Regions from separate parts of the Vibrio pomeroyi genome, predicted to be linked through region 1. Evidence: predicted binding sites of a transcription regulator. Region 1 holds the regulator's gene; each other region holds the start of a gene.
The links. Region 1 encodes CRP, which controls carbon source genes, mostly activating them, when cyclic AMP is high. Its sites were predicted from a motif close to TGTGANNNNNNTCACA; they were not measured.
Positions count from the first base shown of each region.

Region 2: malT (HTH-type transcriptional regulator MalT) is a predicted target of CRP. The motif match lies at 7,365-7,380, and genes of this name have one in related genera.
Region 3: recB (exodeoxyribonuclease V subunit beta) is a predicted target of CRP. The motif match lies at 2,308-2,323, and genes of this name have one in related genera.

Region 1 covers NZ_AP025506.1:3,305,137-3,316,196, forward strand. Annotated here, with positions in the region: gene kefB (glutathione-regulated potassium-efflux system protein KefB) at 1-1,264, opposite strand, end outside; gene kefG (glutathione-regulated potassium-efflux system ancillary protein KefG) at 1,251-1,835, opposite strand; gene OCV12_RS14700 (ABC transporter ATP-binding protein) at 2,009-3,931, shown strand; gene OCV12_RS14705 (TIGR02444 family protein) at 3,928-4,398, shown strand; gene OCV12_RS14710 (hydrolase) at 4,693-5,685, shown strand; gene OCV12_RS14715 (YheU family protein) at 5,815-6,027, shown strand; gene OCV12_RS14720 (phosphoribulokinase) at 6,105-6,974, shown strand; gene crp (cAMP-activated global transcriptional regulator CRP) at 7,214-7,846, shown strand; gene OCV12_RS14730 (DUF1338 domain-containing protein) at 8,036-8,827, opposite strand; gene astD (succinylglutamate-semialdehyde dehydrogenase) at 9,042-10,499, opposite strand; gene astA (arginine N-succinyltransferase) at 10,539-11,060, opposite strand, start outside.
Region 2 covers NZ_AP025507.1:591,793-602,852, reverse strand. Annotated here, with positions in the region: gene glgB (1,4-alpha-glucan branching protein GlgB) at 1-2,016, opposite strand, end outside; gene malQ (4-alpha-glucanotransferase) at 2,192-4,372, opposite strand; gene OCV12_RS18830 (glycogen/starch/alpha-glucan phosphorylase) at 4,549-7,002, opposite strand; gene malT (HTH-type transcriptional regulator MalT) at 7,570-10,278, shown strand; gene OCV12_RS18820 (DUF368 domain-containing protein) at 10,842-11,060, shown strand, end outside.
Region 3 covers NZ_AP025506.1:723,489-734,548, forward strand. Annotated here, with positions in the region: gene recC (exodeoxyribonuclease V subunit gamma) at 1-2,011, shown strand, start outside; gene OCV12_RS03180 (hypothetical protein) at 2,018-2,179, shown strand; gene recB (exodeoxyribonuclease V subunit beta) at 2,420-6,094, shown strand; gene recD (exodeoxyribonuclease V subunit alpha) at 6,094-8,304, shown strand; gene OCV12_RS03195 (hypothetical protein) at 8,360-8,551, opposite strand; gene argA (amino-acid N-acetyltransferase) at 8,834-10,171, opposite strand; gene OCV12_RS03205 (DUF2850 domain-containing protein) at 10,333-10,806, shown strand; gene mltA (murein transglycosylase A) at 10,888-11,060, shown strand, end outside.

The DNA.
Region 1 (11,060 bases):
TGTTGGCATACATCAAGCGACCAATGATCTGACCGAAACGACCGAAGCCAGCAATGATCACTCGAGGACTGCGATCAACCACATCCGAAGACATCGCGTTCTCACTGATTTGATTCAGTTGACGAGCAAAGAATCGGTCTTGCAGCTTTAGCATTAATGGCGTGGTCACCATTGATAGACTCACAACCACCAATAAGAACGACACTTGTTCGCCACTTAAGATGCCTTGAGCACTTGCTGCGGTAAAAATAACGAAAGCAAACTCACCACCTTGACTGAGAATCATCGCCATTCGGCTACGCGCTTTTGCTTGAGTACCAAAGATACGAGCCAGCGCATACAGCACTAAACCTTTCAATACGACCAATGCAGATACGGCAATCAATATCGCGAATGGGCTTTCAGCCAGTAAACCCAAGTTCACCGCCATCCCCACCGAGATGAAGAACAGACCAAGTAATAATCCTTTGAATGGGTCTATCGCGATCTCAAGCTCGTGTCGATATTCACTTTCAGCCAGAAGTACTCCCGCTAAGAATGTACCCAATGCCATCGATAAACCGATCTGTTGCATGATGACAGCAATACCAATCACCAATAACAGCGCTGCGACGGTGAACAATTCACGCACGCCACTCATAACTACGTATCGGAATAGCGGTCTCAACAAGAAGTGACCACCGACCAACAAGCCAATCACGCCACCTAGCATCCAAAGCATGTCCGCCCAACTGCCACCGGTATTACCCGCAAGGAGAGGCAACATCGCTAACATAGGGATTACTGCAATATCTTGGAAAAGTAACACCGCAAAGCCAGACTGCCCCGCTTCTTTACCACCGAGCTCTCGCTCTTCAATGACACGCAAGGCAATCGCGGTCGAAGATAGGGCTAAACCCATACCTATGACCAAGCTCGTTTGCCACGTTAAACCGAACATGCAGGCGATGGCAGTAATAATCAGAGTCGTGATCAGCACTTGCGCGCCACCCAATCCGAGAATAGGCGCCCGCATCTGCCACAATTTTTTAGGGTTAAGCTCTAAACCAATCAGGAAGAGCAGCAGCACCACCCCGAATTCAGAGAAGTGGAGAATCGCTTCTACATCACTGATTAAACCAAGCCCCCATGGGCCAATAGCAACACCTGCCAGAAGGTAACCCAATACTGAGCCCAAGCCAGCTCGCTGCGCGATAGGAACCGCGACTACAGCAGCCGCTAGAAATATAACGCTACTTTGCAAAAAATCATTAGTCAGAGCCATCATTCGCTCCTATCTCTTGTAGCGGGTCTCGCAACCAGTTTCGATACGCCTCAGCGTGTTGGTAACGCGTCATATCCGAGACATTTCGTGCCCAGTGTAAAACCAGAGGTGATATCCAGTTCATCTGACACAAAGCAGCGGTGAGTTCGAATGGTTGCAAGATCTCTTGTAATGGATATTTATTATAGCCTGCGGCACCAAACGCCTCTTCTTTACCACCGGTTGTGATAACGCTACGCCAGTGTTTACCCTTAAGCGCGCTTTGTTCACCAAACGCAAAACCTTTGCCCAATACGCGGTCAAACCACTCTTTTAATAATGAGGGACAGGAATACATAAACAGAGGATGTTGAAACACAATCACATCGAACTCGAGAAGTAATTCATGCTCATAAGGCACATCGATGAAGAAGTCTGGATAGATGGCGTAGAGATCATGAATTTTGACATGACCGAGCGACTCTATCTTTTTAATCATCATCTGATTGGCAATAGAAGTTTGCGGCTCTGGGTGCGCGTAGATGATCAACACCTTTGGCACGACTTTGTCTGTCGAGGGAGTATTACTCATTCCTTTGAAACATTCCTTTGAGGGCTAAACGGTGGCAAGGCCACAAGAATTTAAGCAAAAGTTATTAATATGTTATTGGCATCATAACGCAAATTGCATTGTGATCGACTTTTATCTGGTTTCAGCCTACTATGCAGGCGTCTGTTCACCTCTAATTTCTATGCTATCTCTATATGATTACTTTCTCTGATATTCAATTGCTACGCGGCGGTAAGCCACTCCTTGACCAAGCATCTGCGACTCTTCACCCGGGCGACAAGATCGGTTTGGTTGGTAAAAACGGCTGTGGTAAATCTACGCTGTTCGCCTTAATCAAGGACGAGCTGTCTATTGACGCTGGCTCATTCAGCAAACCAGCGCATTGGGAAATGGCTTGGGTTGCTCAAGAAACGCCTGCATTAGAAAGAACAGCAATTGAATACGTGATCGATGGCGACCGTGAATACCGTGGACTTGAAGATCAACTAGAGAAAGCGGAACAAGCCGACAACGGGACATTGGTCGCAGAGATACACGGCAAGATCGAAACCATTGGTGGTTACAGCATCAAGGCGCGTGCAGCCGAGTTGTTGGACGGCCTAGGCTTTAGCCAAGAACAAATGACATGGAACCTGACTCAGTTCTCTGGTGGTTGGCGTATGCGTTTGAACCTAGCGCAAGCCCTACTGTGTCGCAGTGACTTATTGCTGCTCGATGAGCCGACCAACCACTTGGATTTAGACGCAGTAATGTGGCTAGAGCGTTGGTTACAAACCTACCCGGGCACGCTAGTGCTAATCTCGCACGATAGAGACTTCTTAGATCCTATCGTCAACCGTATTGTCCATGTTGAAAACCAACAGCTTAACGAATACACGGGTAACTACTCATCGTTTGAAACTCAACGAGCGCAAAAGCTGATCCTGCAACAAGCCATGTTCCAAAAGCAGCAGAAACAAATGGCGCACATGCAGAGCTACATTGACCGTTTCCGCTACAAAGCTTCAAAAGCTCGCCAAGCACAAAGCCGTATTAAAGCGCTAGAGAAAATGGAGCAAGTGCTACCCGCTCAGTTTGATAACCCATTCAGCTTTGAGTTCAGAGAGCCAGACGCCCTACCAAACCCAATCATGATGATGGACGAGGTATCTGCAGGCTACGATGACAATCTGATTCTAGAAAAGATTCGCTTAAACCTGGTACCGGGCAGCCGCATTGGTCTGCTTGGTCGAAATGGCGCAGGTAAATCAACACTGATCAAACTGCTGTCAGGTGAACTGAAACAGCAAGGCGGTGAGCTGAGCTATTCGCAAGGCGTTAAAATTGGCTACTTCGCACAGCACCAATTAGAAACCCTGCACCCAGAAGAAACACCGCTGCAACACATGATGCAGATTGCGCCTAAGCACACCGAACAACAACTGCGTGATTACCTAGGTAGCTTTGGCTTCCAAGGTGAAAAAGCACTGGATAAAGTAGCGCCATTCTCGGGTGGTGAAAAAGCGCGTTTGGTATTGGCATTGCTGGTATGGCAAAAACCTAACCTATTGCTACTCGATGAACCAACCAACCACTTGGATCTCGACATGCGTCAGGCGCTGACTTTTGCATTGCAGACGTTTGAAGGCGCGATGGTTATCGTATCGCACGACCGTTACCTACTGCGTGCAACCACAGATGACCTGTACTTAGTACACGATCGCCAAGTGGCACCGTTTGATGGTGACCTAAGCGATTACTACAAGTGGCTAACCGAACAACAAAAAGTTGAGCGTAAAGAAGCACAAGCATTGGCACCAGCAAAAGATGGCGCCAACAGTGCAGCAGCGAAAAAAGAGCAGAAACGCAAAGAAGCCGAGTTCCGAAAACTGACTGCGCCACTGCGTAAAAAGCTGACTCAATTTGAAAAGCAAATGGATAAGCTGACGCAGGCTCTTGAAGAAGCCGAGCAAGAATTATCCGACACTTCACTGTATGAAGCTGAAAATAAGGCTAAACTGAATAAAGTACTTGCTCTCCAAGCGAGCAGTAAGTCACAGCTAGAAGAAGTTGAAATGGATTGGATGTCCACTCAAGAAGAGCTTGAGCAGATGGAACAGGATATGGATAGCTTATGAGCCCAGAGCACGCCCCAATATCACTAACACTGGAACGACTATGGCAATTTAGCCTTCAGTATTACAGTGTGCGCGGTGTAAAGGATGCGTGCTTAGCTTTGCAAAACCAGTTCCACGGCAACGTCAATCTACTGCTGCTTCTCAAATGGCTTGATGAGCAGCAACTCTCCTTTGCGGAAGAAGAGTGGCACAAAGTACAACAATGCTTAAGCCGCTCTGAAACCCTGCTCCATAGTTATCGAGAGCTACGCAAACATCTCAAGGCACACGTTGTTGATTCACTTTACCGTGAAGCCTTACAGTTTGAATTGCAGCTTGAGAAACAACAGCAATCCGATCTTGTCGATTGTATTAACTCCCTAGAGTTGTACGCCAACCAACAATCGCCTCTCGCCTTTCAGTACTGCCGTTTACTAGGGGCTGAAAACCTCTACGACGCATTTTCTGAACCAGCACCACAGCCCTAACTCGTTTCCTTTCCCTTTTATTCAATCAAGACCCAAGCTTGTTTGAGCGGTATCGTTATCGATGTTTACTGCATATCGGGTACATACCATTGGTAGAACACGTCACTCATACAACAGGTAACAAGCCTAACTCCGATATTATTCAATCAGTTACCCATGGCATGTTTTTGTTGCCCGTATCAGTGAAACCCTTGCGCTTATGCCGAGAATCAACCAAGCTCAAATAAAAACGTGGGCGTTTCGCTAAAAGCTCAACACTTTTCCAAAGCCCATAAAAGAAGCATGGACTGTTTTATGACAATATTTACCGCAGCAGCTGGTCTATCTAATCCGCACTTACAAACCTTAGTGCCTCGATTTATTAGAAAGCAGGCGTTGTTCAACCCGCAATGGCAAACCTTAGAAACACCCGACGGTGATTTTCTCGACCTTGCTTGGAGCGAATCGCCAGATGGCGACAATCCAAATAGTGACGATATTAAGAACAAGCCGATATTCGTGCTGTTCCACGGTTTGGAAGGCAGTTTTGAGAGCCCTTATGCCAACGGACTAATGAATGCGTTTGCTAAAGATGGTTGGCTGTCGGTGATGATGCACTTTAGAGGCTGTAGCGGTAAACCGAATCGCTTGGCTCGCGCATATCACTCCGGTGAAGTTGAAGACGCTCGCTTCTTCCTAAGGCATCTGCACGCTCAGTTCCCCAATAATCCAAAGGTGGCGGTTGGCATCTCCTTGGGCGGAAACATGTTAGCGAATTATTTGGCGGAATACGCGGATGACCCACTACTGTCAGCGGCAACGATAGTCTCTGCACCTTTTGACTTAGCCTGTTGTTCAAGTCGCATAGAGCGCGGATTCTCGAAGCTCTATAAGAAGTACCTGCTGAATTCACTCAAATCGAATGCCTTGAAAAAGGTGAAGCTGTTGCAAGAGAAACTCGGCATCACGGCTGAATCCATCAAGAAGATCGACAAACTGTATGAGTTTGATGAACGGATTACTGCGCCCCTGCACGGATTCAAAAACGCACAAGACTACTACGCACAGTGCTCCGCTCTTCCTAAACTCAATAAAATCAAACTACCGACACAGATCATTCACGCCAAAGACGATCCTTTTATGACCGATGATGTGATTCCAAAATTCGTCCTACCGGATAATATCGATTATCGCCTATTTCAGAAAGGCGGCCATGTTGGGTTCATCACTGGTAGCACACTCAAACCACGATTCTGGTTAGAAGAAGCCTTACCTGCGTATTATGAAAGTATCCAAGGTTCTGCATAACAACGAAGCCTTGCTAAATATAAACGCAAAACCTTGATAAGATAGCGCAGCCCCAAGCTGGGGTTGTACTAAAAACACCACTAGACACACTCATCAACATATCAATGAACATAAAAGAGAGAAGTATTTATGATCATCCCATGGCAAGACATCGCGCCAGAGACACTGGAAAACCTCATCAAAGAATTCGTGCTGCGTGAAGGCACAGACTATGGCGACGTTGAGATCTCACTGCAAAGCAAGATTGATCAGGTGAAACATCAATTAGCTTCTGGTGATGTGAGCATCGTGTTTTCCGAACTGCACGAGACCGTTGATATCCAGGTGACAAAACGCTTCTAGGCTGCGCTTAGAAAGGAGCCGTGTTATAGTGGAAAACGATTGCTAACAAGTAAGTTACTCAAACGACAAGGGTTGTCATGTCCGCTAAACATCCAATTATTGCGGTGACGGGTTCATCAGGAGCCGGCACCACCACTACCTCAGAAGCCTTCCGCAAAATGTTCAATATGATGGACGTGAAGGCTGCTTGGGTTGAAGGGGATAGTTTCCACCGATTCACTCGACCAGAAATGGATGTCGAGATCCGCAAGGCGCGCGAGCAAGGTAAGCACATTAGCTACTTTGGTCCACAAGCCAACGACTTTGGTGCATTAGAAGAGTTCTTCCGTCAATACGGGAACGAAGGCACCGGTAAAGTACGTAGTTACCTACACACCTTCGATGAAGCTGTTCCTTATAATCAAATGCCAGGCACCTTCACGCCATGGCAAGATATCCCTGAAAATTCCGATGTGATGTTTTACGAAGGCCTACACGGCGGTGTGGTTGATGGCGATATCAATGTCTCTCAACACGTCGACCTACTGATTGGCATGGTACCGATCGTAAACCTAGAGTGGATTCAAAAATTTGTTCGTGACACACGCGATCGTGGCCACTCTCGTGAAGCGGTAATGGACTCCATTGTCCGTTCAATGGATGATTACCTTAACTACATTACCCCGCAGTTTTCACGTACACATATCAACTTTCAGCGTGTTCCAACCGTAGATACATCGAACCCACTCAACGCCAAAGGGATTCCAAGTTTAGACGAAAGCTTCGTAGTTATACGTTTGCGTGGCATCAAAAACGTCGATTTCCCTTACCTTTTGGCAATGATTGACGGCTCATTTATGTCTCGTCATAACACGCTAGTGGTGCCAGGGGGCAAGATGAGTTTTGCTATGGAGCTCATTGTAAGACCAATCCTACAACAACTCATCGAAACCGGAAAAATAGGTTAACAAAACGACATTCTGGTTGATTACTTTTCATACCGTGATCATGTGCACAATTTTGCGTAAAAAATCGTAGCTTGGTCACGATTAAAATCAAGAAATAGTACCTGAAAAAGGATACTATTCTTAAACGAAACACAAGATAGCTTGCAGCGCTCAACGAGTGCTCTTATCCTACAAGTCAATCCAGGCTTAGCTAAAATACGGAAAGCGGCAAGCATACCCTGCAGAGGAAGTGAGATATTATGGTTCTAGGTAAACCTCAAACCGATCCAACATTAGAGTGGTTCCTTTCACACTGTCATATTCATAAGTACCCTTCAAAAAGTACTTTGATTCATGCTGGTGAAAAGGCAGAAACCTTGTACTACATCGTTAAAGGTTCTGTGGCAGTTCTTATCAAAGACGAAGAAGGTAAGGAAATGATTCTTTCTTACCTAAACCAAGGCGACTTCATCGGTGAGCTAGGCTTGTTCGAAGAAGACCAAGAGCGTACTGCTTGGGTTCGTGCTAAATCTCCTTGTGAAGTAGCTGAAATTTCTTTCAAGAAATTCCGTCAACTTATCCAAGTGAACCCAGACATCCTGATGCGTCTTTCAGCGCAAATGGCAAGCCGCCTACAAGTAACTAGCCAAAAGGTTGGTGACTTAGCGTTCCTTGACGTAACAGGTCGTATCGCTCAAACGCTACTAAACCTAGCGAAACAGCCAGATGCAATGACTCACCCTGACGGCATGCAAATCAAGATCACTCGTCAAGAGATTGGCCAGATCGTTGGTTGTTCTCGTGAGACAGTAGGTCGTATCTTGAAGATGCTAGAAGAGCAGAACCTAATTTCTGCACACGGTAAAACTATCGTGGTATACGGCACTCGTTAATCTCGATTAACTGAGCCAAAAATTTGAAAGCCACCAAATGCAAATTTGGTGGCTTTTTCTTTATCGAGAGAAGATACGAGATACGAGATACGAGATACGAATGGAACACATGAGGCTCTCGCCTTGTAAACACTCTCGAAGCGAAGCGTACCCGCATCTCTAGGGCAAAGCCCGTGCTTGTATCTTTCTTTAACCGTTAGTGCTTTCGAAGATCTTATCCGCCGATGCTGCAACAAAACCGGTGTAAAGCTCACCATTCGTCATCGCATAACGCTTAGCGAACTCATAGAAGCCTCCAGGAATCATCTCATTGCCTTCAACAAATGAAACTGGCACTTTGTCTGCCATTGTTGATGATTGCTCTAATAAGACCTCTGGAGAGCCTTTAACCTCACCACCAGATGCATTGATAGTGAAACCAGATTCGCTCAAATAGTCATTCACTGCCTGTACTTCATCAAAGGCGTTAAGTTGATTTACGCTCACCGTAAAGTGGTTGGCACCGTAACCATGAGCCGCTAACCAAGACGCGTATTCACTCTCTTTTGCAAGCACTTGGAAATCTGCGAAGCTTAAATCCCAAAGGCGTCCGCCAAACAGGAATTCATGACCTTGCAGCTTGCTTGCATCGACTTGCTCAACGAGCTTAGCAACGATCTGTTGTAGCTCACTTGAGCACTCTTCTACCTTCAATTCACTAATGAACACTTTCGGCTGTTTTGGGTCTGGGTGCTCGTAATGCTTCGCGACTAGCTTCTTGCTCTCAAACAGGTAATCGCCACACGCTTTATAACCTAGCTCAAGGAAAGGCTTAGCCAATGTTTCAATACCCAGCGGGGCAACATTAAAAGTACGTAGCGCAATGTGATCGTTAATCAGCGCTTCGTCTTCTTTCAGCAAGTGGTGTACTTTCTCAGCCGATGGACATAGCCTGTGAATGTAATCATCCCATAGTGATTTAAAGAGTAGATCGGGCGTCATGGTGACTCCTTGTCAGAGGTTCTAGCAAGCTAGTGATTTGGATTAGAAAGGGAGAGGCTGGACATAGAGTCAGCAGCCATCAGCCTGTGACATACTTTTTCTATTATTATCTACCGCCCAATCTTGATGCTGAGCGTGGTTAAAATAAGGAAGCGATACGCCGCTTCCTTATCTCATAACTAATGAATGAGCCTTAGCTCAATATCAATCTAAACTACAGCTCAATGCCCGGGCTAAACGTAGCTGGCAGCTGAGTTTCACCACCTTCCATTGAAGCCATTGGGTAAGCACAGTAGTCCGCCGCATAGTAAGCACTTGGACGTAGGTTGCCAGAAGCGCCCGGACCACCAAATGGTGCATCACCACTTGCGCCTGTGAGTTGGCGGTTACGGTTAACAATACCCGCACGGATATGGTCAACGAAGTATTCCCACTCAGAATCGTCTGTCGATACTAAACCAGCAGACAAACCAAAGCGTGTGTCGTTAGCTAACTCAACCGCTTGCTCTAGCGATTGGTAACGAACCACTTGTAGCAATGGACCGAAGTACTCTTCATCTGGTAGTTCAGCAATGTTGGTTGCATCGATAATACCCGGAGAAACAAACGCCGCTTCACCCGCTTTTGCTTCTACTAGGCTTACACCACCTAGCGATTGCAGATTCGCTTGTGCATCTAAAATAAACTTAGCAGCTGCTTCTGAGATCTGTGGGCCCATAAAGGGTGCAGGTTCAGCGAAAGGCTGATCAACACGAATCTTTTGCGTAGCCGCTACCAGCTTATCGAGCAGTAGGTCACCCTTCTCGCCAACAGGAACATACAGACGACGAGCACATGTACAACGTTGACCAGCACTGATGAACGCCGATTGGATAATGGTGTATACCGTTGCGTCCGCATCACCGTATTGGTCACTGATCACCATAGGGTTGTTGCCGCCCATTTCTAGTGCCAGCATCTTACCCGGTTGACCCGCGAATTGGCGGTGCAGGATATGACCCGTATTGGCACTACCCGTAAATAGCACGCCATCAAGACCTTTAGCATCAGCCAGTGCGATACCTGTCTCTTTCGCGCCTTGCACTAGGTTGATTACGCCTACAGGAAGACCCGCTTCTTGCCATAGCTTCATTGCGAACTCACCCGTCCAAGGTGTCTGCTCTGAAGGTTTGAATACCACGGTATTACCCGATAGCAGAGCTGGAACAATGTGACCGTTAGGTAGGTGACCTGGGAAGTTGTAAGGACCAAATACCGCCATCACGCCCAATGGACGATGACGAAGTACGATTTGGTTGCCTGCCGCTTCACGTGAAGCTTCACCAGTACGCTCGTGGTAAGCACGGATAGAGATAGCGATCTTACCCGCCATTGCGCCCGCTTCAGTGCGAGTTTCCCAAATAGGCTTACCCGTCTCTTTTGCGATAATTTGCGCGATCTCTTCGCTGTTCTCTTTCACTTTTTCCGCGAACTTCAACACGATCGCTTCGCGCTCAGCAAAGCTCAGCTTTTTCCAAACTAGAAACGCTTCACGAGCCGCTGCTACTGCAGATTCAACCTGTGCTGGTGTTGCACTATCACCTTGCCACACTACTTCGTTGTTGTATGGGCTTACTGATGTCATGGCGTCACCTTGACCTGCCACCCATTGTCCTGCTATCCACTGAGTCATACTTCTATCCTTAAAATCTTCGACAGATAATCGCCGCTCTTATTGAGCCAACATGCGAACGTATTCGCCTTCTTTTACTTCAAGAGCGCTTGCTACTTCAGATGATAAAATCACTGTGTCGCTTGCTTGGTCATACGCACCTTTCGCGGCTACTGCGCGGAAGTTCTCAAACGAGGTATTACCAATTAGGAAGTCTTTAGAGCTAGAGTGCTCTGCAATTTGAACCTGTGCTCGAATTGAGTGACGCACCGATTCGATGTTTCTAAGATCACATTCAACCGTTGGGCCAGCATCAAAGATGTCGACATAACCACGGTTAGTGAAACCTTCACGCTCCAGCAGCTTGAGTGCAGGACGCGTATTGTCATGCACCTCTCCAATCACCGCCTGAGCTTCTTTGCTCAATAGGTTCACGTAGATAGGTAGCTTAGGCATGAGATCGGCAATGAAGCCTTTCTTACCAATACCGGTTAGGTAATCGGCAAGCGTGAAATCAATCGAGAAGAAGTGCTCTTGCAACCATTGCCAGAAAGGAGAGTTGCCTTCTGCATCCGATACACC
Region 2 (11,060 bases), on a different replicon from region 1:
TTGTACTGGCACACCTAAGCGGAAATGCTCGTGAGGTACAGGCGTAAAGTTAGATACCACCAATATGCGCTCACCAGATTCACTGATACGTTCGTGCGCTAGAATGCTCGCTTCTGCTGAATCTTGAAGACGCCATTCAAAGCCTTTCGGGTCAAAATCAAGATCGTGCATGGCAGCTTCAGAACGGTACAGATTATTCAGGTCTTTGGTTAAGCGCTGAACACCTTGATGACGCTCATAATCTAACAAGAACCATTGCAGTTGGTCGTCATGGTTCCATTCAGCCGTTTGACCAAATTCAGCCCCCATGAAGTTCAACTTCTTACCCGGTTGTGCATACATGTAACCCATGTAAGCACGTAGGTTAGCCGTTTGCTGCCACTCATCACCTGGCATCTTGTTATGGATAGAACCTTTACCGTAAACCACCTCATCGTGAGACAGAGACAATACGTAGTTCTCACTGTGTGCATAAACCAGCGGGAAGGTAATCGTATCGTGGTGATATTTACGGTTGATTGGATCTTCTTGGATGTAAGACAAGCTATCGTGCATCCAACCCATGTTCCACTTAAAGCCGAAGCCTAAGCCGCCCATAAAGGTCGGTGCTGAAACACCAGGGAACGCCGTCGATTCTTCCGCAATGGTCATCGCATTCGGGAAGTGCTTGTACACTTCTTCGTTCATCCACTTAAGGGTAGCGATAGCGTCGTAGTTTTCGTTGCCACCATCTACGTTTGGAATCCACTGATCATGGCTACGTGAGTAATCCAAGTACAACATCGAAGCTACCGCATCAACACGGATACCATCAATATGGAATTGTTCGAACCAATACAGCGCATTTGCCACTAAGAAACGACGCACATGTTCACGACCTAAGTCATAAATGTACGAGTTCCAGTCTTGGTGCCAACCACGACGTGGGTCTGGATCGTGGAACAACGGCGTACCGTCGAAATTAGCTAAACCGTGATCGTCACTTGGGAAGTGAGCTGGAACCCAGTCAAGCACAACGCCAAGGCCCGCTTGGTGACATTGGTCGACGAAGTATTTGAAGTCATCCGGTGAACCGAAACGGCTGGTCGGTGCGAAAAGACCAACAGGTTGGTAACCCCAAGAGCCGTAGAATGGGTGCTCTGAAACAGGCATCAATTCAACGTGCGTATAGCCAAGATCCGTTAGGTATGGAATCAGCTCTGCCGCTAGCTCACGGTAATTTAGGAATTCGCCTTCAGCATTACGCTTCCAAGAACCGGCATGCAATTCATAGAACGAAAGCGCTTCTTTGCGCTTTTGCGTCACTGGACGATTCTGCCACTTAGCATCTTGCCACTCGTAACGAGCGTGATCGTAAGTCACAGAAGAAAATGATGGGTATTGCTCGGAGTAGAAACCCCATGGGTCAGCTTTATGTGGTAAGCCTTCGCCATCTGGTCCTTTTAACTCAAACTTGTATTGAGCGCCCTCTTCCAATTCAGGAATGAATAGGCCCCACATACCGTAATCTAGACGTTGCATTGGGTGGCGGCGACCATCCCAAGAGTTGAAGTTACCCACCAAACTTGCCGCTGTTGCATGCGGTGCATACACCAAGAAACGAGTACCTGAAATCGTCTGTCCATCACGCTCTAGTGTAATAAACTGAGCCCCCATGTGATGGTACATATCTTTCGGTGTGTGAAGGTCTTCATAACTCGCGTACAGATCATGGTACTGGTATGGATCATCAATGATCTGCTCTACTCCAGCCCAATCAACTGCAAGCTTATAGTGAGTAAAACGTAAGTCTCTTTCTTGCTTAAGAATGAAACCACTTTCACCCTCTCGCGTTAACTCAATACGAGGTTCCTTTCCAACAATCAACTCGACTTTATCTGCTCCAGGAATCCATACACGTAATGCACCTTGATCAGAAGGTAGGTATGGACCTAAAAACGCAAATGGGTCTGTGAAGCAAGCCTGTGATAGTTGGGTATATATTTGTTTTTGCTTTGAAATCGAACTTAGTTCCAAAACGTTTCTCCCTAACCAAACATCCAAAAAATATAATACAAAAATGCCCGCTATTAGTGCGGGCAATATAACGACGGTTTATTCTACCAGATGAGCATTCATTATTGAGTGACCGAGGTTGTAGTTTCGTACGCCGTAAGCAAAAAACCACCTATATTCAAGTCACTCAATGTCATTACTTACCTGCTTTTTCTCGAACGTCTGTCAGCTTAGAAGCGATGCGATTAACGCCTTCGTGGGCAAAGATTTCGTCCAAGTTCATTGATAGTTTACGACGCCAGTTAGGGTACTCATCGACGGTACCAGGAATGTTTACTGGCTTATCCATCTCTAGCCAGTCTTCCAATTGGACACTTAGCAGTGTTGAACCACCAGCCGCAACGTGCAGTTGAAGTGCTTCTGCAAGGTAAGAATCCATCGGTACTTGGCTTGCATCGCGGCCAACACCTTCAGGTAGGAAACCGTGCCATGCTACTGAGTCTAAGATACCTTGCTTACACTCAAGACGGTCATCGAACAGAGTTTCTAGCTGTGCTGCGTCTGGGTATAAACCAATCTCTTGCCCCATCTTCAAGTCATCGCAGTGCCAGAAGCCACGTAATGTTGGCATATCGTGCGTACACAGTGCTGCCATTGATTGCGATGCGTAGTGTTTCGGAGAGATGAAGCCACCATCTTCTTCTGATGTTTCGAAGAAGAACACTTTGTAAGAGTGCACGCCAGCATCCGCTAGGATGTCTACGATCTCATCTGGCACCGTACCTAAATCTTCACCGATAACGCTACATTGGTAACGGTGAGATTCAAGCGCAAGAATCGACAGCATATCTTGGACTGGGTAGTAGATGTACGCGCCCTTCGTTGCGTTTTCGCCTTTTGGAATCCACCATAAACGCAGTAGACCTAACACGTGGTCAATACGCAGTGCACCACAGTGTTTCATATTCGCACGAAGCAACTTGATGTAAGCATCGTAGCTTGTTTCTAGAAGCACTTCTGGGTTCAGCGGTGGTAAGCCCCAGTTTTGGCCTAGAGGACCAAGGATATCTGGTGGAGCACCGATGCTCGCATCCATTACTAGGTTGCCTTCGTCAGCCCAAGTCTCGCTGCCTGAATCTGCAACGCCTACCGCTAGATCTCGGTACAGACCAACCGCCATGCCTTTCTCTTCAGCAAGCGATTGAGCATCGTTGATTTGGCAATCTGCTAACCATTGCAGGTACATGTAAAGATGCACTTGCTCTAGGTTCTCTTTGATGTATTTCTGTGTTGCTGGGCTGTCGAATGTACGGTATTTCTCAGGGAATACCGGCCAACCCCACATGCCAGAATCTTCAGCATGCAATTCACCGTGCAGTGCATCGAATGCCGCTTGGTGCATCAGGCTGTCGCCGCCCTCTTCCACAAACGCTAGGAAGGCTTGTGCACGATCGCTGTTCTTGTCTAGGTGACGAGTCTTAAACTCTGCGAATAGCAAAGGCAAGATGCTCATCTTCAGCTCAGACACTTCCGTGTAATTCACCCAGTGTGCATCACGAGCTTTCTGTAGGCGCTGTTGGAACTCTGCGCTGCCTACGGTTTGTTGTGCTTCTGCACTTAATGCAAATTCAGGAACTGAGCTCACATCAATGTATAAGATGTTCAACCAACGACGTGAAGACGGGCTGTATGGGCTCGCACCTTCCGGGTTCGCAGGGAACAATGAGTGGATCGGGTTTAGACCAACGAAGTCACCGCCGCGAGACGCGATATCAGCAACCAACTGTTTTAGGTCACCGAAGTCACCAATACCCCAGTTGTGTTGAGTTCTTAGTGTGTAAAGCTGAACACTTGGTCCCCAAAGCTTTTTGCCTTGCTCAATTGGAGACTGCTTGAAACACGCTTTTGGCGTAATGATCAGTGTCATCTCGTAAGGCTTCTTACGGCGCTTACGGCTCACAATTAGCTTGTGATAACCCCATGCCAAATCACTTGGCAATGCAAACACTAAAGGGCCACCCTCGGCACGCTCATCACGAACGACTTGAGATTGAAGATAGCCTTCGAGTACCTCTCCTTGCTCGGTTTCTAAGCGCCAGCTGAACTCGCTTTCACGAGCACTAACACCTAAATTCAGCGCCACTTCTACTGGCTCACCATCACGCAAGACAAGAACTGGGTCTAGTACATCTTTTTTGTGTTTTCTTTCTGCTGACTTTAATAGTGCATCATCGCTGCTTGTATCGTAGCCCAATGAAGCCAATAGAGACGTAATAGTTTCGTCTGATACCTGTGCTTCATCGCCCCACGCACTAACGTAACTGTCGGCAATGTTTGCCATTTCTGCGACTTGTTTTAATACGGTCTGTTCTTTCATCGCTCTCTCCGAAAACGTTCTGACGCTTTCAATTTTTGTAGGGTTGTTTATTTAATTTTTTACTAATCAATTAGCTTGTGACAATCAGTTTGTAAGCATTGCTATCGGATAAGCCGTCTGTTTGCTCACAAGCTAATTGAGCCAAGGCAGAGGCTGCCTTGGCTACTTGGGAACTATTAACGGTTAACCGCTTCTAGTTTCCAGATGTTGTTCACGTAATCGCGGATAGAGCGGTCTGATGTGAACTTACCAACCAATGCTGTGTTAAGAATCGCTTTCTTAGCCCAACCTGCTTGGTCTTTGTATTGCGTTCCCATGTCTTCATGCGCTTTCACGTAAGATGCGAAGTCAGCAAGACATAGGTATGGGTCACCACCGTCTAGCAGGCTATCAAACGTTGCACGTAGAAGACCTGGTTGACCAGGAGTGAACTCATCGCCAGTCAATAGGTCTAGTGATGCTTTCAGTAGTGGGTCTGCATTGTAGTAGTCGTATGGGTTGTAGCCCTGAGCTTTCAGTGCTTGAACACCATCAACGTCTAGACCGAAGATGTAGATGTTCTCATCGCCAACTTCTTCACGAATCTCAACGTTCGCGCCATCCATCGTACCGATAGTTAGAGCGCCGTTTAGAGCCATCTTCATGTTGCCCGTACCTGATGCTTCTTTACCAGCCAGTGAGATTTGCTGAGAAACGTCTGCTGCAGGGATGATGATTTCAGCCATGCTTACACGGTAGTCAGGGATGAATACCACTTTAAGCTTGTTGCCAATGCGAGGATCGTTGTTGATCTTCTCTGCAATCTTGTTAACTGCGAAGATGATTTCTTTCGCTAGGTGGTAACCCGGTGCTGCTTTCGCTGCGAAGAAACATACGCGTGGCTCACACTCGAAACCAGGTTCGTTAAGAATACGGTGGTACAGAGATAGAATGTGTAGCAAGTCTAGGTGCTGACGCTTGTATTCGTGTAGACGCTTGATTTGAACGTCGAAGATAGCGTTAGTATCTAGCTCGATACCCATGTTCTCTTGAACCCAATCAGCAAGGCGCTGTTTGTTTTCTTTCTTAACAGCCATGAATTCTTTTTGGAATTTCGCGTCTGTTGCAAACTTAGCGATGCCTTCTAGCTGCTCAAGTTTTGCTGGCCACTCAGTACCGATCTTGCCAGTAATTAGCGTTGATAGACCTGGGTTACAGAACTTCAACCAACGACGTGGCGTGATGCCGTTCGTTACGTTAGTCAGTTTACCTGGGAAGATTTCGTTGAACTCAGGGAACAAGTCTTTCTTAACCAATTGAGAGTGAAGCGCAGCTACACCGTTCACTTTGTAAGAACCAATCACACATAGGTTTGCCATGCGAACCATGCGGTGGAAACCTTCTTGGATGATAGAAAGCTTCGCTTGCTTCTCACCGTCACCAGGCCACATCTTGCGAACTTCTTGCATGAAGCGGTGGTTGATTTCAAAGATGATTTCCATGTGACGTGGAAGAAGACGATTGATCAAAGATTCAGACCAAGTCTCTAGCGCTTCTGGAAGTAGTGTGTGGTTCGTGTAAGCGAACGTGTGAGCACTGATTTCCCATGCTTGATCCCAAGATAGACCTTTCTCGTCAATCAGGATGCGCATTAGCTCAGGAATCGCAATCGTTGGGTGCGTATCGTTAAGCTGAATCGTTTCTTGCTTAGGCAGATCTTCTAGAGCAAAACCTGCTGCTTCGTGGCGACGTAGAATATCGCGAACCGATGCTGCTGAGTGGAAGTACTGCTGCATTAAACGCAGTGTCTTACCTTTCTCGTGGTTGTCGTTCGGGTAAAGAACCTTAGTGATGTTACCTGCATCGATTAGCGAGTGTTGCGCTTCGAAGTAATCACCGTTATTAAAGCTTGCTAGTGAGAATGGTGCGATTGCTTGACATTCCCAAAGACGCAGCGGGTAAACCGTGCTTGACTCGTAACCTACGATTGGTAGATCCCAAGGCATTGCTTTTACTTCCATACCTGGAACCCAAGTACGAACTTCTTTACCGTCAATGAATTCAACTTCTACATGACCGTAAAAACCAATGTGTTGTGCTAGTTCTGGACGAGCCACTTCCCACGGGTAACCTTCAACACCGCGCCATGCGTCAGGTGCTTCTTGTTGGCGACCGTCTTGGAAAGACTGTTTGAATAGACCGTATTCGTAGTGAAGACCGTAGCCTACTGTTGGGTATTCTTGAGCGGCACAAGAATCCATGAAACAAGCAGCTAGACGACCAAGACCACCATTACCTAGTGATGGGTCGCGTTCTTCTTCTAGAAGGTCAGTTAGGTTTTGACCTAGCTCTTCCATTGCATGAGTGATTTGCTCATACAGGCCCATGCTGATTAGGTTGTTACCTGTCAGACGGCCAATCAAGAATTCTAGCGAAAGGTAGTTAACACTCTTCGCGTTTTTGATTTTTTCATCGTTTTCAGTTTCTAACAGATCGAATGTCGTTAGCTCAGCAAGAGCACGACCCATTGCTAAATACCATGAACGGCTGTCAGCGGTTTCTACTGTTGTTGCGTAGGTTGCAGATAGATGTTTCTTAACACTCTCTTGGAATGACACTTTATCGAAAGTTTTTTGCTGAGTTGGTTTCATTTCAGAAATCTCGCTTTTAATAGTTCTAATTCATCTGTGACATATCGTGCATGGTCACCAATAACTAAACATCCTCCCGGCCGTACGACTAACTAGGAGTAGATGGGAGGGCGTAGGGGGCGTACCCAGATTGGGTTAGTGATCTGACTCTCATGTTCTAGCCCAGAATAAAAACTTGGAGTGATTAAGATCACAAGCTCCCGTTCGATAACTTAACTTCAATTGATGTGACTTTTATTTAACCCATTTAAAGTCATTGCCAAATCTGAGTTTCAGATCACGAAAATATTTTTGGACTCTCATCTATTACATAAAAACATGTGTAAGAAAGGACAAAGTCACATTCACAAACCACCCCGCAAAGTGAGCAAAGTCACAAATAAAGGGCGTAGAACCCCAAAAACATGCAGGAGTGCAAGGTTTCTGAGGAGGATCATAGTCGGTATCGTTTTGCTTCACGTAATATGAGTAAAGACTTAAGTAATTAGGCTAATGTCATTGGACTGCACTCAACGATAGATTGGGATATTCCAGAACATAGCCACGGAATAGGTGTAAAACTTCGACATGTGGATCCCTTCGAAACTGACTCGTCCCGGCCGCTTACACAATGCAATTCTGCGACCTAGGGTTCTCGATCTGCTTCAGAATGCAGATTGCTATAAGCTAGTACTGTTCCGCTCTCCAGCTGGATACGGCAAAACCACCATGGCTGCCCAATGGCTGGTAGAAAAACCCAATGTAGGTTGGTACAGCATCGATGATAGTGACAACGATGCCTTCCGCTTCATCAACTACCTACTCCAATCCCTTAATAAAGCGACGCAAAATGCCTGCCCGAATGCCCAAAAGCTGGCAGAGAAACGACAGTTTTCATCGTTGCATTCTTTATTAAGTGAAGTGTTTGCTGAGATGTCTGAATTCCACCACGAGTGTTTCCTTGTGTTGGATGACTATCATTTGGTGAACAATGACGACATCCATGAAGCGATGCGCTTTTTCCTCAAACACATGCCCGACAACCTGACGCTTGTTGTGACTAGCCGTGGCACACCACCGCTTGGCACAGCTAACCTGCGCGTTCGTGATTTGATGATTGAGATTGGCAACGACTCTCTGGCTTTTGATACAGAAGAAACCACACGCTTCTTCAATCAACGCGTAGCCGACGGCATTGACGACACCACTGCAGGCAGTATTTGTAGTTATGTAGAGGGTTGGCCTTCTGCATTACAGCTTATTGCCCTTCAAGCACAGCACCAAAAGCGCACACTGGCACAATCTGCCGAGTCGTTCTCCCACTTTAACCATGCCCATCTTTGGGATTACTTGGTTGAAGAAGTATTTGACCTGCTAGACAAAGAAACCCGACAGTTCTTGATGCAGTGTTCGGTGCTTGATCACTTCAACGACGAACTTGTTTGCGCACTAACACAGCGTGAAGACGCGCTCGGTATGATTGAATCGCTTAACCGATTTGGTTTGTTCATCTACCCTCTTGAAGGCGAGAAGAACTGGTATCGCTTCCATAATCTATTTGGTGAGTTCCTAGCCCACGAACGCCAAGCTCGCATTCCGCAGCAAGAAGCGGAATTGCATCGAAGTGCAGCTAAGGCTTGGATCAAACAGAAAACACCTCACCAAGCTTTGCGACACGCACAGCGCGCAGACGACCCACAGCTGATTGTTCAGATCCTCAGTGAACACGGTTGGCAGATGTTCAACCAAGGTGAGTTGTCATCACTAGAGATGGCGATCAAGCAGCTGACTACTGACCAACTGTACAGCGAACCTAAGCTATCAATGCTGCGTGCATGGCTAGCGCAAAGTCAGCACCGTTATGATCAAGTGGGTACTCTGTTAGAAGAAGCCGAAACTCAGTATCAAGCTCGAAACATCGAATTGGATACTCAGCAGCAAGGCCAATACAACGCATTACGTGCACAAGTCGCGATCAACAGTAATGAGCCAGAGAAAGCACTCGAGCTTGCAGAGCTTTCATTGAGCCAGCTGAATACAACGGTTTACCGTAGTCGCATTGTCGCAACCTCGGTTGTTGGCGAAGTGAATCACGTAATGGGTAATCTGAGCCGTGCTCTACCAATGATGCAGCAAACTGAGAAGCTCGCTCGCCAATATCAGGTTTACCATCAGGCACTTTGGGCGATTCTTCAGCAGAGTGAAATCTTGATAGCTCAAGGCTACGTTCAAGCCGCATTTGAATTGCAAGACAGCGCCTTCAAATTGATTGAAGAGCACCAACTGCAATATGTGCCTCTGCATGAATTCTTGTTGCGCGTTCGAGCTCAGATTTTCTGGTGTTGGAACCGATTAGATGAAGCAGAAGAGTGTTGTTACAAGGGCTTAGATATTCTTGGTCACCATTCACCAAGTAAGCACCTACACAGCTACTCGATGCTGGCTCGTATTTCACTGAGCCGTGGCGAAATTGATAAAGCGTCGAAGTTTATCGACCAGATTCAGCACTTGTTGCGCCAATCAACTTACCATGTGGATTGGACAGCGAATGCTTCCCTATCTCTGATCTTGTTCTGGCAAGTGAAAGGCGATAAAGACGCAATCCGTGACTGGTTGAGCGTTGCTGTTCGCCCTGAATCAGCAAGCAACCACTTCTGTCAGCTTCAATGGCGTAACATCGTGCGTGCTCACATCATTCTTGAACAGTATGAAGAAGCAGAAGAAGCATTGGCGTTCTTAAAGAGTGAAGCTCAGCGTTCGCATCTGATTACCGATACCAACAGAAACTTAATCGTTGAAGCGGTATTACGCACCCAGATCAACGATGAAGACAGTGCGCGCGTATTGCTAGAAGAAGCCCTACACATGACCAACCAAACCGGTATGGTCGGTAACTTCTTGGTCGATGGCGGTACTATCGGGCATATCTTGGATAAGTTGAGCAACAAGCCTGGATTAGGTGACTTAGAACGTCACCGCGCGCAACAAATCATGAAAGATATCTCGACGACTCAACGCAGTCGCTCGGTACACTTCGACGAAGACTTTGTAGAGAATCTGGTTAATCACCCGAACATTCCTGAGCTTGTACGCACGAGCCCACTCACCCAGCGTGAATGGCAAGTACTTGGTCTGATCTATTCTGGATTCAGTAACGAGCAAATCGCTCAAGAACTTGATGTAGCAGGTACCACAATCAAGACTCACATTCGTAACCTGTACCAAAAGCTCAACATTGCTAACCGTAAAGAAGCGATAAGCACAGCAGAGAACTTACTTCAGTTAATGGGGTACTAAAACAGGTTCACGATTCGAAATTGATTCGAGAAAAACAGAAGCTAGTCACCGATGGTGGCTGGCTTTTTTTTTCGCTTGGAGAATGGGGAATAAGCGATAGAAATTAGAGATGGCCAAACGACAGGCAAAAAAATAGCCAACCGCAATAATCGCGATTGGCTCTATATATTTGTGAACAAATCATAAGTTCACTAACAACGTCAGTTGGCTAGGTGACCCTCGGCTTAAGAAGGGTCAGTTAATATAATGCAGTTAGCGTGCCAACTTTAATTTAGCGTTTTATAAGCCCTGCATCGCATAAAAACCGCGATTTTCACATGCGAATTGCAAAGTGCATTTGCATAATGCAACCAAGATGCAATATCGATAAGAGACTAGTTTCATCGATACTCTTAATGACAAATCACTAAGTGGTTGTATTTTAAATATTAGGCCAAAGTTCACTTCAACTTATTGCCTTACAGTTAAAGCGGTAATAAAAGCATCGACCCAGTGGCATATTCATACTTTTTTTACACTAAAGTTTGTATACTGCACAAAATCATCCTCAACTCTATGAAGCAATGAACTACTTAAGTACTTTTTTCAAAGGCATGGCAATGGGCGCAGCCGATGTTGTCCCTGGCGTGTCGGGCGGAACCATCGCATTCATCACTGGTATCTACGATACGCTGCTAGAAAGCATTCGCAGAATTAACCCTAGCGTACTTGGCTTATGGAAACGCGAAGGCTTCAAAGCTGCGTTTAACCACATCAACGGTTTCTTCCTGATTTCACTGTTC
Region 3 (11,060 bases), 1.1 Mb from region 1:
CTTTGGTATTGATGAATTTCAATTTGAGCAAGCCAAGCAGTGGGTTGAAGAGGCGGGTATTCGTTGGGGCGTCGACTCGTCTACCGCAACGGAGTTTGATTTGCCTGCTACTGAGCAAAATACCTGGCTATTTGGTATTCAGCGGATGCTGCTGGGTTATGCGATGTCAGGTTCTGCAGGTTTGTTTGAAACTGAACACTCTCCAATTGCGGCTTATAACGAAGTTCAAGGTATTAATGCCGAACTTGCCGGTAAGTTAGCGCACTTTATTGACCGTATTGCTCATTACCGTCAACGCTTAACTGAAACTCAATCTATCGACATGTGGCGTGAAACCTTGCTGCAAATGATTGATGATTTCTTCGCCGTTGAGCTAGAGGGCGAGGTGGTGCTTAAGTCAATTCGCGATGCACTTTCTCAACTGAATGAACAGCTTGATGATGCCCTATACGAACAAGAGCTATCGCCAAGCATCATCTATCAGTACTTGAATAATAAACTGTCGGGCGCGCGCATTAGTCAGCGTTTCTTAGCGGGGCAAGTGAACTTCTGTACCCTGATGCCGATGCGTTCCATCCCGTTCAAAACTGTTTGTCTATTAGGCATGAATGATGGTGTTTACCCTCGTTCAATGCCGCCAGAAGGTTTTGACCTAATGAACGGGCGCACACGGCCGGGAGACCGCTCTCGTCGTGATGATGACCGCTACCTGTTCTTAGAAGCAATGTTGTCAGCACAAGAGTGTTTGTACATCAGTTATGTCGGCCGCTCGATTCAAGATAATACTGAGCGAGTACCGTCGGTATTGGTTTCTGAGTTGATTGAATACTGCCAGCAGAACTACTGCCTAAGTGAAGACCAATCATTACCAAGTGATGATTCAGGCATCAGGCTGACTCAAGCAATTAGTTTTGAACACACCATGACGCCATTTAGTCCTGCAGCCTTTACACAAGGTGATGAAAGCCATGTATTGAGTTACGCCAAAGAGTGGCTTCCTGCGGCTAACCGTTCCGGTGAACGCAGTGGTGAATTCAATCGTGCCTTGGATGACTATTTGCTTGGTGCAACTTATCTACTGGAATTGGATCTTGTTGAATTGCAGCGTTTCTGGCGCTTACCGGTGCAATACTTCTTTAATCGCCGACTAAAAGTGGTATTTGAGCCACCGCTTCCGGTTATGGAAGACGATGAGCCGTTCGTGCTAAATGGCTTAGAAAGCTTCCAGCTTAAGGATGCTTTGCTGCAAGTATTGTTGGATAACCCTGAAGGGGCAGATGAAGCGGTTCGCTTGTTTGTTTCTGAGCAAAAAGCCCAAGGTCGATTACCGGTTGGCGCTTTTGGCGACATTGAATTTGAAACCAACCGAGTTCAAGCAGAAGACTTAGCCAAAGAGATTCGATTTGTAAGTGGGCAGCCACAGCAAGATCTTGAGGTAAATATTGAGTTTGATGTGTTAGGTGAAGGCAAACCGGTTCGTTTGATGGGTTGGTTAACTCAAAACTATCAATCGGGTTTGGTGCGTTTCCGTAGCGGTAAAATTCGTTCGCAAGATTACTTGGCTGCATGGATCGATCACTTGTGTTGTGCAGTAATGGGGCACGGAAAAACAACCCATATTATTGGCTATGACAGAAAAGAAGGCGTGGTTCACCAAACGCTACAACCGATTGCTGATGCGCAGCAGGCTAAGAGTTTATTGGCTGAGTTGGCTCGACTGTTCTATCAAGGCATGACTGCACCACTGCCTTACTTCCCGAAAACAGCATTGGCTGGCGTTGAAGCGGGCTTTAGCCGTGGTAAATGGGTCGATGATGAAGAGAAGTCGCTCAAGAAAATGGCCGATACTTTTAATGACAGCTTCGCCTTTACCGGTGAGGGCAGAGACACCTACATCTCGCGTATTTGGCCTAAGTGGGATGATGAGCTGGCTGCGGAGTCGCGCATGTATTCAACGCTTGTGTTACAGGCGGCAAGGTTGGCGGCTGCCGATCTGGAAGATCAGGAGTAAGTGGTTGTGATCGACACGATCAACCGCGGATGCGCTGAATTAATGAATGACGAAAGAGAGTCGCTAGTAAGCATTTGGGATGCTTACTTTCCTGGTGAAGGAAATCAAGGTGAAGAGAAGCAAGATACAGGAAATAAAGTGGCCGCCAGTAAATCATTATTAGTGTAGGGCGTTCGCTGTACGGCCACAGGTCAGAGGGACCATTATTCTGTGGTTCAAAGTAGGCAATGAGTATAAAACTCGAATCGCGCTCCTGAACTCGTGGGCGCATAGTAGCGAGGCGATCCGAATTGATCCGTGAGAGAGATCGCACTAACTATTAACAAATCTGCGTAGGACGTAAATTGAATGACGTTTTCCACGCTAGGTCACATTTGTAACAACATATTTATCAGAAGGCAGTAAGGCATGACGACCACAAGCAGTGTTCAGGTAATTGCTCCACAGACACTCAATACCATGACGTTTCCACTTCATGGCGCGCGTTTAATTGAAGCATCGGCGGGTACAGGTAAAACATTTACCATCGCTGGCTTGTACTTACGCCTACTGCTCGGGCATGGCACGGCAGAACCACAAGGTGAGCTGTCGGAAGCAACCCGACATCATGAGGAGCTGACCGTAGATCAAATCCTGGTCGTGACTTTTACTGAAGCAGCAACCGCAGAATTGCGAGATCGTATTCGTGCCCGAATCCATGATGCACGCATAGCGTTTGCTCGCGGGCAAAGTGATGACCCAGTGATTGCGCCTCTGTTGCAAGCAATCGAAGACCACGCTGGCGCTGCGAAAACACTGCTCAATGCGGAAAGGCAAATGGATGAAGCGGCGGTATACACCATTCACGGCTTCTGTCAGCGTATGTTGACTCAAAATGCCTTCGAGTCTGGAAGCCGATTTGATAATGAATTTGTGACCGATGAAAGCCATCTTAAAGCGCAAGTGGTTGCCGACTACTGGCGTAAGCAGTTTTACCCGCTGCCTATTCAACTGGCTGGTGAGGTTCGTAATATTTGGGGCTCACCTGCTGCGTTATTAGCAGACGTAAATCGTTATCTGACAGGATCTCCGCTGAAATTGACGGTAGATGCGATGTCGGGTGACTTGCAAACTCTGCACAATCAGAACCTAGACAAAATGAAGCAGCTTAAAGCGCTGTGGTGTGAATCTGAAGCGGACTTTTTGGCTTTGATCTCAGGTTCGGATGTGAACAAGCGCAGTTACACCAAGAAGTCTCTGCCAACATGGCTAGAGGCGGTGACGGCATGGGCGCAAAGCGACACCCATGACTATCAATATCCAGACAAATTAGAGAAGTTCTCGCAAGCCACTTTAATCGAAAAAACACCGAAAGGCACCGCACCTCAGCATGCCGTTTTCGAAGCGATTGAGGATTTCTTAAATCACCCAGCCGACTTGAAAGCTCCATTGCTGGCACATGCGATTACCCATTGTCGAACTATGCTAGCCAAGGCGAAACAGCAAAAGCAGTGGTTATCATTTGACGACCTACTGACTCAGTTATCCGCGTCGATTGATGTCGATGAACAATCCTTGCTGGTTGAAAGAGTTCGCACACTCTACCCGGTTGCGATGATCGATGAATTCCAAGATACCGACCCACTGCAATACAGTATTTTTAGCCGAATCTATCTCGATAATCCGCAGTGCGGCTTGTTTATGATCGGTGACCCAAAACAGGCGATTTATGGCTTCCGTGGCGCAGATATATTTACCTATATCAAGGCGAGAAACCAAGTTAGTGCTCACTACACCTTAGGCACCAACTGGCGTTCGAGTGCTGATATGGTCAGCGCAGTAAACCAAGTGTTTATGAACTCGGACAGTCCGTTTATCTACGACCAAGACATCCCATTCTTACCCGTAGCTGCCAGTCCATCAGCCGACAAACGCCAATGGGTGATGAACGGAGAAACTCAGCACGCACTTACCTTTTGGCTGCAAGAGGCTGAAGACAAGCCGTTACCAAAAGGCGAATATCACAAGGCGATGGCAGAGGCGACGGCGAGTCAAATTCAAACCATTCTGACCGCTTCTCAAAGCCAGCAAGCCTATTTTGATAACGGCAAAAAACAACATGCCGTGAATGCGGGTGATATTGCTGTCTTGGTTCGAACCGGCAGTGAAGGTCGTCTGATCAAGAATGCGTTGTCTGAACAAGGTATCGCGAGTGTGTATCTGTCGAACCGAGACAGTGTATTTACTAGCTTGGTTGCGCAAGATATTCAACGCTTGCTACAAGCGGTGCTGACACCTGAAAACGATCGTGCATTACGCGCGAGTTTGGCCTCAGAGTTGTTTGCTCTGGATGCGGCTTCATTGGATGAGCTCAATAACGATGAGGTTGTGTGGGAAAACGTCGTTAACGAATTTCGAGAATATCGTAAGTTGTGGCTACAGCGTGGCGTGCTACCAATGCTGCGTAGCGTGATCAGCAAAAGACATCTCGCGGAACGCTTACTGGAAGAAGAAAATGGTGAGCGCTCACTTACCGATTTAATGCACATTGGCGAATTACTACAGCAAGCAAGACAAGAGCTCGACAGTGACTATGGCTTGTTACGTTGGTTAGCAGAAGCGATATCAGATGCACAAAATGGTTTAGGCGGCAGTGAAGACGACATTCAGCGTCTTGAATCAGAGAGAAACTTGGTTCAAATCGTTACTATTCATAAGTCGAAAGGCTTGGAATATGACTTGGTGTTTTTGCCGTTCGTTGCAAGCTATCGTGAAGCGAGTGAAGGTAAGTTCTACGATCACGATTCAGATACCACGGTACTTGATATTACGGGCAGTGATAGTGCTTTAGCACAAGCCGATAAAGAGCGACTGGCAGAAGATCTACGTTTGATTTACGTAGCTCTCACCCGTGCCGTTTACGGTTGTTTCATTGGCATGGCTCCGCTACGTAAAGGCCGCTCAACCAAAGAGCCGACCGGTGTACATTTGAGTGCCATGGGCTACTTGGTTCAAAACGGACAAGAGCAAGGCATTGCCGAATTACATCAAGCTCTAGCGGCAATTGAAGGCAAAAATTCAAGTGTGCTGTTAGCCGAAACGCCAACCGTTCACGAGCAAGTGTTTGTACAAACAGAGCAAGTGAGTGAAGGCTTACATGCTAATGAACTCAAGGCTTCAATCGACAGGGCTTGGCGTATCACCAGTTACTCAGGGCTTGTAAAGCAGGGCAGTCACGGTGCGAGTCATGACGCGACCATTGAGGTATCTGGCTTTGATATTGACTCAGCTGATGAGCAGGATGAGTCTGAATTGATTGAACCTGAACGCTCTATCTTTACGTTCCCTCGTGGTGCTCGCCCGGGTACTTTCTTACACACCTTGTTTGAGGATGTTGAATTTACTGAGCCAGCAACCAGCGAACATAACACGCAAGTAATCACTCACTTATTAGAGTCGGAGCAATACGAACTAGAGTGGTTACCTGTGCTTCAACAGCTTGTCGATACGGTGCTTAACACCGCATTAGATGGCAAAAATTTAAAGCTCAGTGAGAAAGATTCGACGCAACGCTTAGTCGAGATGGAATTCTTATTACCGATCGAAGTGTTGGCCGCATCTGAACTGAATCAAACCATTCAATATCATGATCCCTTATCGGCAAAAGCAGGCGACCTAGGTTTCCAAACCGTGCAAGGCATGTTGAAAGGCTTCATCGATTTGGTGTTTGAGCATCAAGGTAAATACTATGTACTCGACTGGAAATCGAACCATCTAGGTGATGACGTTGCCGTCTACCATGGTGAAGCATTGAAATCGGCGATGGCTGATCACCGCTACGATCTGCAATATCAAATCTATGCATTGGCGCTGCATCGCTTCTTACGCAGCCGCGTTGCGGATTACAGTTATGAACAACATTTCGGTGGGGTTTATTACTTGTTCTTAAGAGGAATGGATGGCCAATCTCAACAAGGTATATTCTCGGCGAAACCAACACTGGCTTTGCTCGATGAAATGGATCAATTGATTGACGGTAAAGTGATAGACAGACGTTCAGCACAATTGAATGACAATGAAACTGGACAGATGGGGCTTCTATAATGACGACAACGACCGCGAATACCAGCATAGAGACAGCGAACTCTGTTAAGCCAGTTTCACTTATCCCTGAGCAGCTCATGGATGTATTAAAGTTCCTAGCGGACAAAGGTTCAATCCGTCAGTTGGATTATCAATTTGCCCGTTTTATTGCTCAGCAAGCGACGAGTCATTCTCAAGAGATCGGCTTTCTCGCTGGTGTAGTGAGTCATGAATTAGGCAAAGGGCATATCTGTACTCAGCTTATACAGCTACATACGGTAGACCTTGAGCAAACGGCAGACCTTGCTCAGTTGCTTGGTTTGTACGGTGAAACGGCACTGCAATTGAACCAAAAACTGTTGGGTATTGATTGGGCGACTGTTCTGCAATCATCTAACTTAGTTGGAACAACTAATGACTGCGTTAAGCCGCTGATGTTTGATGGACAGCGTGTCTACTTACAACGCTATTGGAACTACGAAGTGGTGTTGGCTGAGACCTTAAAGCGTTTAAGTAAGCCTGTAGAATTCAATATTGAACAGAAAAAGGCGCTGACGGAAACACTCAATCAGCTCTTTGCACGCAGCTATCACTTTTTGTTTAACGCTTTAGCCAAGGCTGAAGCAAACCAACAAACGTCTCAGGTACTGCGCCAACAGCTGGTGTGTGATCATCTTGATATCGTCGATGAGCAATCTCTGAATTGGGGGGCGATCGACCAAGCGATTGTCCAAGCTAAGCAAGTGACGGACTTAGATGTTCTAGATAGCTTGGTACCGTTGTCGGCATGTTTGAACTGGCAAAAAGTGGCGGCAGCGGTGGCATTGAGTCGTCGCTTTGCGGTGATTTCCGGAGGGCCGGGTACCGGTAAAACAACCACGGTAACCAAGTTATTATCGGCAATGGTCGAGCAATCATTAAGCCAAGGCAAAACACCAACGATTAAGCTAGTTGCACCAACGGGTAAAGCGGCGGCACGTTTAACTGAGTCGATTGGTAAAGCGATTGAGCAACTGCCTTTAGCGCCTGAAGTAAAAGCCAACATACCAACGGAATCGAGCACCTTACACAGATTACTTGGCGCGATTCCTAACCGTGCTGAATTTAGACATAACCGACGCAATCCACTTCACCTAGATATCTTGGTAGTGGATGAAGCATCGATGGTCGACTTATCCATGATGTATAAGCTGGTGGATGCACTTCCTGAACACGCAAGGCTTATCTTGTTGGGTGATAAAGATCAGCTGGCTTCCGTTGAAGCGGGCGCGGTGTTAGGTGATATCTGCTCATTTAATTCAACAGGCTACAGCACGGCGCAAGGCAACTTGATTGCGGAGATGACAGGTTTTGACGCGATAGCGAATACACAGCAGACAAAAGCAGGATCAGTTAATCCTCCGGCAATTGCAGATAGTTTGTGTATGCTGCAGAAGAGTTATCGTTTCGATGCGCGTTCAGGTATCGGGCAGTTAGCAAAAGCAATCAATAACGGCTCTGCGAATCAAGTCGACCAAGTGTTCGCCAAAGGGTTTGGCGATATTGAGAACCATCTTCTATCGAGCGACAGCTACAACTTGATGTTACGTACCTTGGTTAATGAGTATGGTGCGTACCTCAACCGAATGAATGTGCCATTGGAAGAGTTAGAAACTCAAGAAGCGAGAGCCAAATCTGTACTCGATTTGTTCAGCCAATGCCGACTGTTGTGTTCTATTCGTGAAGGTGATTTTGGTGTTAAAGGCCTCAACCATCGTATTGAAAGAGCGCTTGCTGCAAGACGTTTAGTGAATCCGCACAACGATGAACTTTGGTATCACGGGCGACCAGTAATGGTAACGCGTAATGATCATGGCTTGGGCTTATACAATGGTGATATTGGTATCTGCATGCTTGAATCGGAGTCAAGCCAATCTGATTCAACTCCTCGCTTGAAGGTTTATTTTGAGTTACCCGATGGCAGCGTGAAAGCGGTGCTACCAAGCCGAGTGCCTGATCATGAAACGGCTTATGCGATGACGATTCACAAATCTCAAGGCAGTGAATTTGATTTGACCTTAATGATTCTGCCGCCAGATTTCAGTCCAATCTTGACGCGAGAGCTTATCTACACAGGTATTACGCGTGCGAAGAAACGACTGATGATGTTCAGTGATACTAATGTATTAAAGCGTGGTATTAAGGTGAAGACAGAGCGAGTGAGTGGTTTAGGAAGCCGTTTAACTAGTTAAAAGTGATTGTTGAGGTACATGTACAAAGCAACCATCCCTGGTTGCTTTGAGCGTGCTAGGAATCAGTGCCTAAAAACGCTCGAGTAAACGATATGTGGTTTATTTTGTATTTTGCTTGGCAATTCAAAATAAACTCTTTTAGATTCTCGCTCACAGGGAACACGCAGTGTACGTCTAGCCCTTCTAAGAATTGGTTATCAGCCATATCCCAAAAACTTTGCAGCGAGTTACAAACAATGGTTCTCATATCAATGTTGCTCTTTTTGCTGTTTATACTAACGGCAGAGCTACTGCTAGCGTGCTGACCGTTAACGGGTATAGCAATCCGTGCAGTTACCACCTCAATAAGTTCGATGTGACTATCGAGATGGCAATTCCTATAAAAACATTTGTTAATATTATTAAAGCGCTTAAATTCTATACAATAATTCGTGTGAGTGAAAGTGCATACTTAATAAATCTCATATAGAAAACGATTACATTTGCAATTATTTTTCTTTTGAACTGAGATTTTAGTCCAAAACTTTATTTACACATTTAACGCTAAGATCTTTGAGTTGCGTTGATAGTTGTATAACCCCTGTTTTTCCATCGGCAACTCATCCACACCGATCTCGTAAAATCCTTGTTCACGGAACCAATGCAGGCTATGTGTGGTTAGGACAAAAATCTGGTCGATATCGCGAGATTTCGACTGGTGACGCATGTAATCCAGCAATAATTGCCCACGGTTTCCATCACGATAATCAGGGTGGATAGCCACGCACGCCATCTCTGCCATGTGATCTTCTGGGTACGCGTAGAGCGCAGCACAGCCGATGATCAGCCCGTCCTTCTCAATAATGGTAAAGCGGTGGATCTCTTGCTCTAGCTGCTCTCTTGAGCGACGCACGAGAATGCCTTGTTCTTCAAGCGGGCGAATAAGGTCAAAGATGCCGCCAATATCATCAATTTGAGCTTGTCTTACTTGCTCGGCACTCGCCATAACCACTTGGGTTCCAATACCATCGAAAGAGAATAGTTCTTGGATCAGTGCGCCATCGACTTTGTAGCTGATTAAGTGACAACGAGGCACGCCAGCACGACACGCTGAGATAGCACCTTTCAGGAATCGAAGTGTGCCAGTGCTCATGTCTTCGGCGGGGTTTTGAGATTGAGTTAAGCGCTCTAGAATGAACTTGGCGTCTTTTGGGAAAAGTTCAGCAAGGACATTGCCGTTTTGATCCGTGACCCCTTGCTCAGAGCAAAAGCCAATCAGTTTGTCGGCTTTTAAACGAATGGCCACTTGAGTCGCAACCTCTTCAGAAAGCAGGTTAAAGCTTTCGCCTGTTACAGAACTGGCAATCGGACCAAGCAATACAATAGAACCTTGGTCGAGTGTGCGATTAATCCCTTCGATATCGATTCGACGGATACGTCCGCTGTGACAGTAATCCGTACCATCATCGACACCCAAAGGTTGAGCGGTAATAAAGTTGCCACTCATCACGTTGAGTTGAGTGCCCGCCATAGGTGTGTTGTTTAAGCTCATAGATAGGCGAGCTGTGATGGCAAGTTGTAATTGCCCAGCTGCCTGCATAGCAACACCCAGAGAATATTCATCGGTGACTCTAATATTCTTGTGATAAGGCGTATGACAATCTTGTTTTGCTAACAGTTGGTTGATCTGCGGTCTTGCGCCATGAACGAGCACAATTTTGACTCCAAGGCTGTGGAGTAGGGCTATATCACTAATAATGTTGCCAAAGTTTCTATCGGCAACGGCTTCGCCTCCCAGCATAATTACCATGGTCTTTCCACGGTGAGCATTTACGTAAGGGGTTGATTGTCTGAAACCTTTTACTAGCGCTGTACTTCTTAATTTCACAGAACAAGTCCATTTTGTTTATTTATTCGATAATTTAGCATTTAAATTCAAATTTAAACAACACCTTTTTGGAATAAAGCGCAAACTATGCTCATCTAGGGTTCATTATATAAACGGTCTCAGTGTAGAATGCGCATAGCATCTTTATGAGTAGTTACCGAATGCAACAAGCTCCAGCAACAAAGAACAAAATCGACGAGATAACCACAGGTCTCTACAGTGAGGCAGAACAACGCAACCAATCTAAGTTTAAGCGTAAGATCATCGAGCGTTGTCTCATGGTTTTGGCTCTGGTCGGTTCGTTCGCAGTGGTGTCACTTTTTGGTGACGTGATCACTCGATTGCAAGATGCAGCAACGCCAAATCACTTGCTTTATGGTACTTGGATTGAACAAGATGTTGCGCATTACGCGACGGATGAGTTTGTGTTGAATGCTAATGGTGTATCAGTGGCGGGTTCTATTGTTGCGACTAACTTTGAGTTTGATGGTAACTACTTTGAATATAAGACGGGCGATCAAACGTATCGTTTCCGCATGACCAATTCCGAGAACACCGAAATGGTGCTTGATTCGGACAGTCACTACAATCCTGTCTTTCGCCTTAAAGGCCATATCGATCACTCAGTCCGATAAGTTATCTTATTGTAAACTCTTACAATCTAAGATTGTGTTATCTGACTGTTTTTGTCATCCTCGATGCATAGAATTTTTAGGATGACTCTTGTGATTAAAAAATGGCTTCCCCTTGTTGCCGCCTCTTTACTATTTGGCTGTGCTCAACCCACCGATCTTGCTCAACAACATCTTGATGATGAATTTCCTCGCACCTTAAATAAGGTCGATCAGGTTGAATCCAATAAACCAAGAGACTACACCGCATTCGCTGA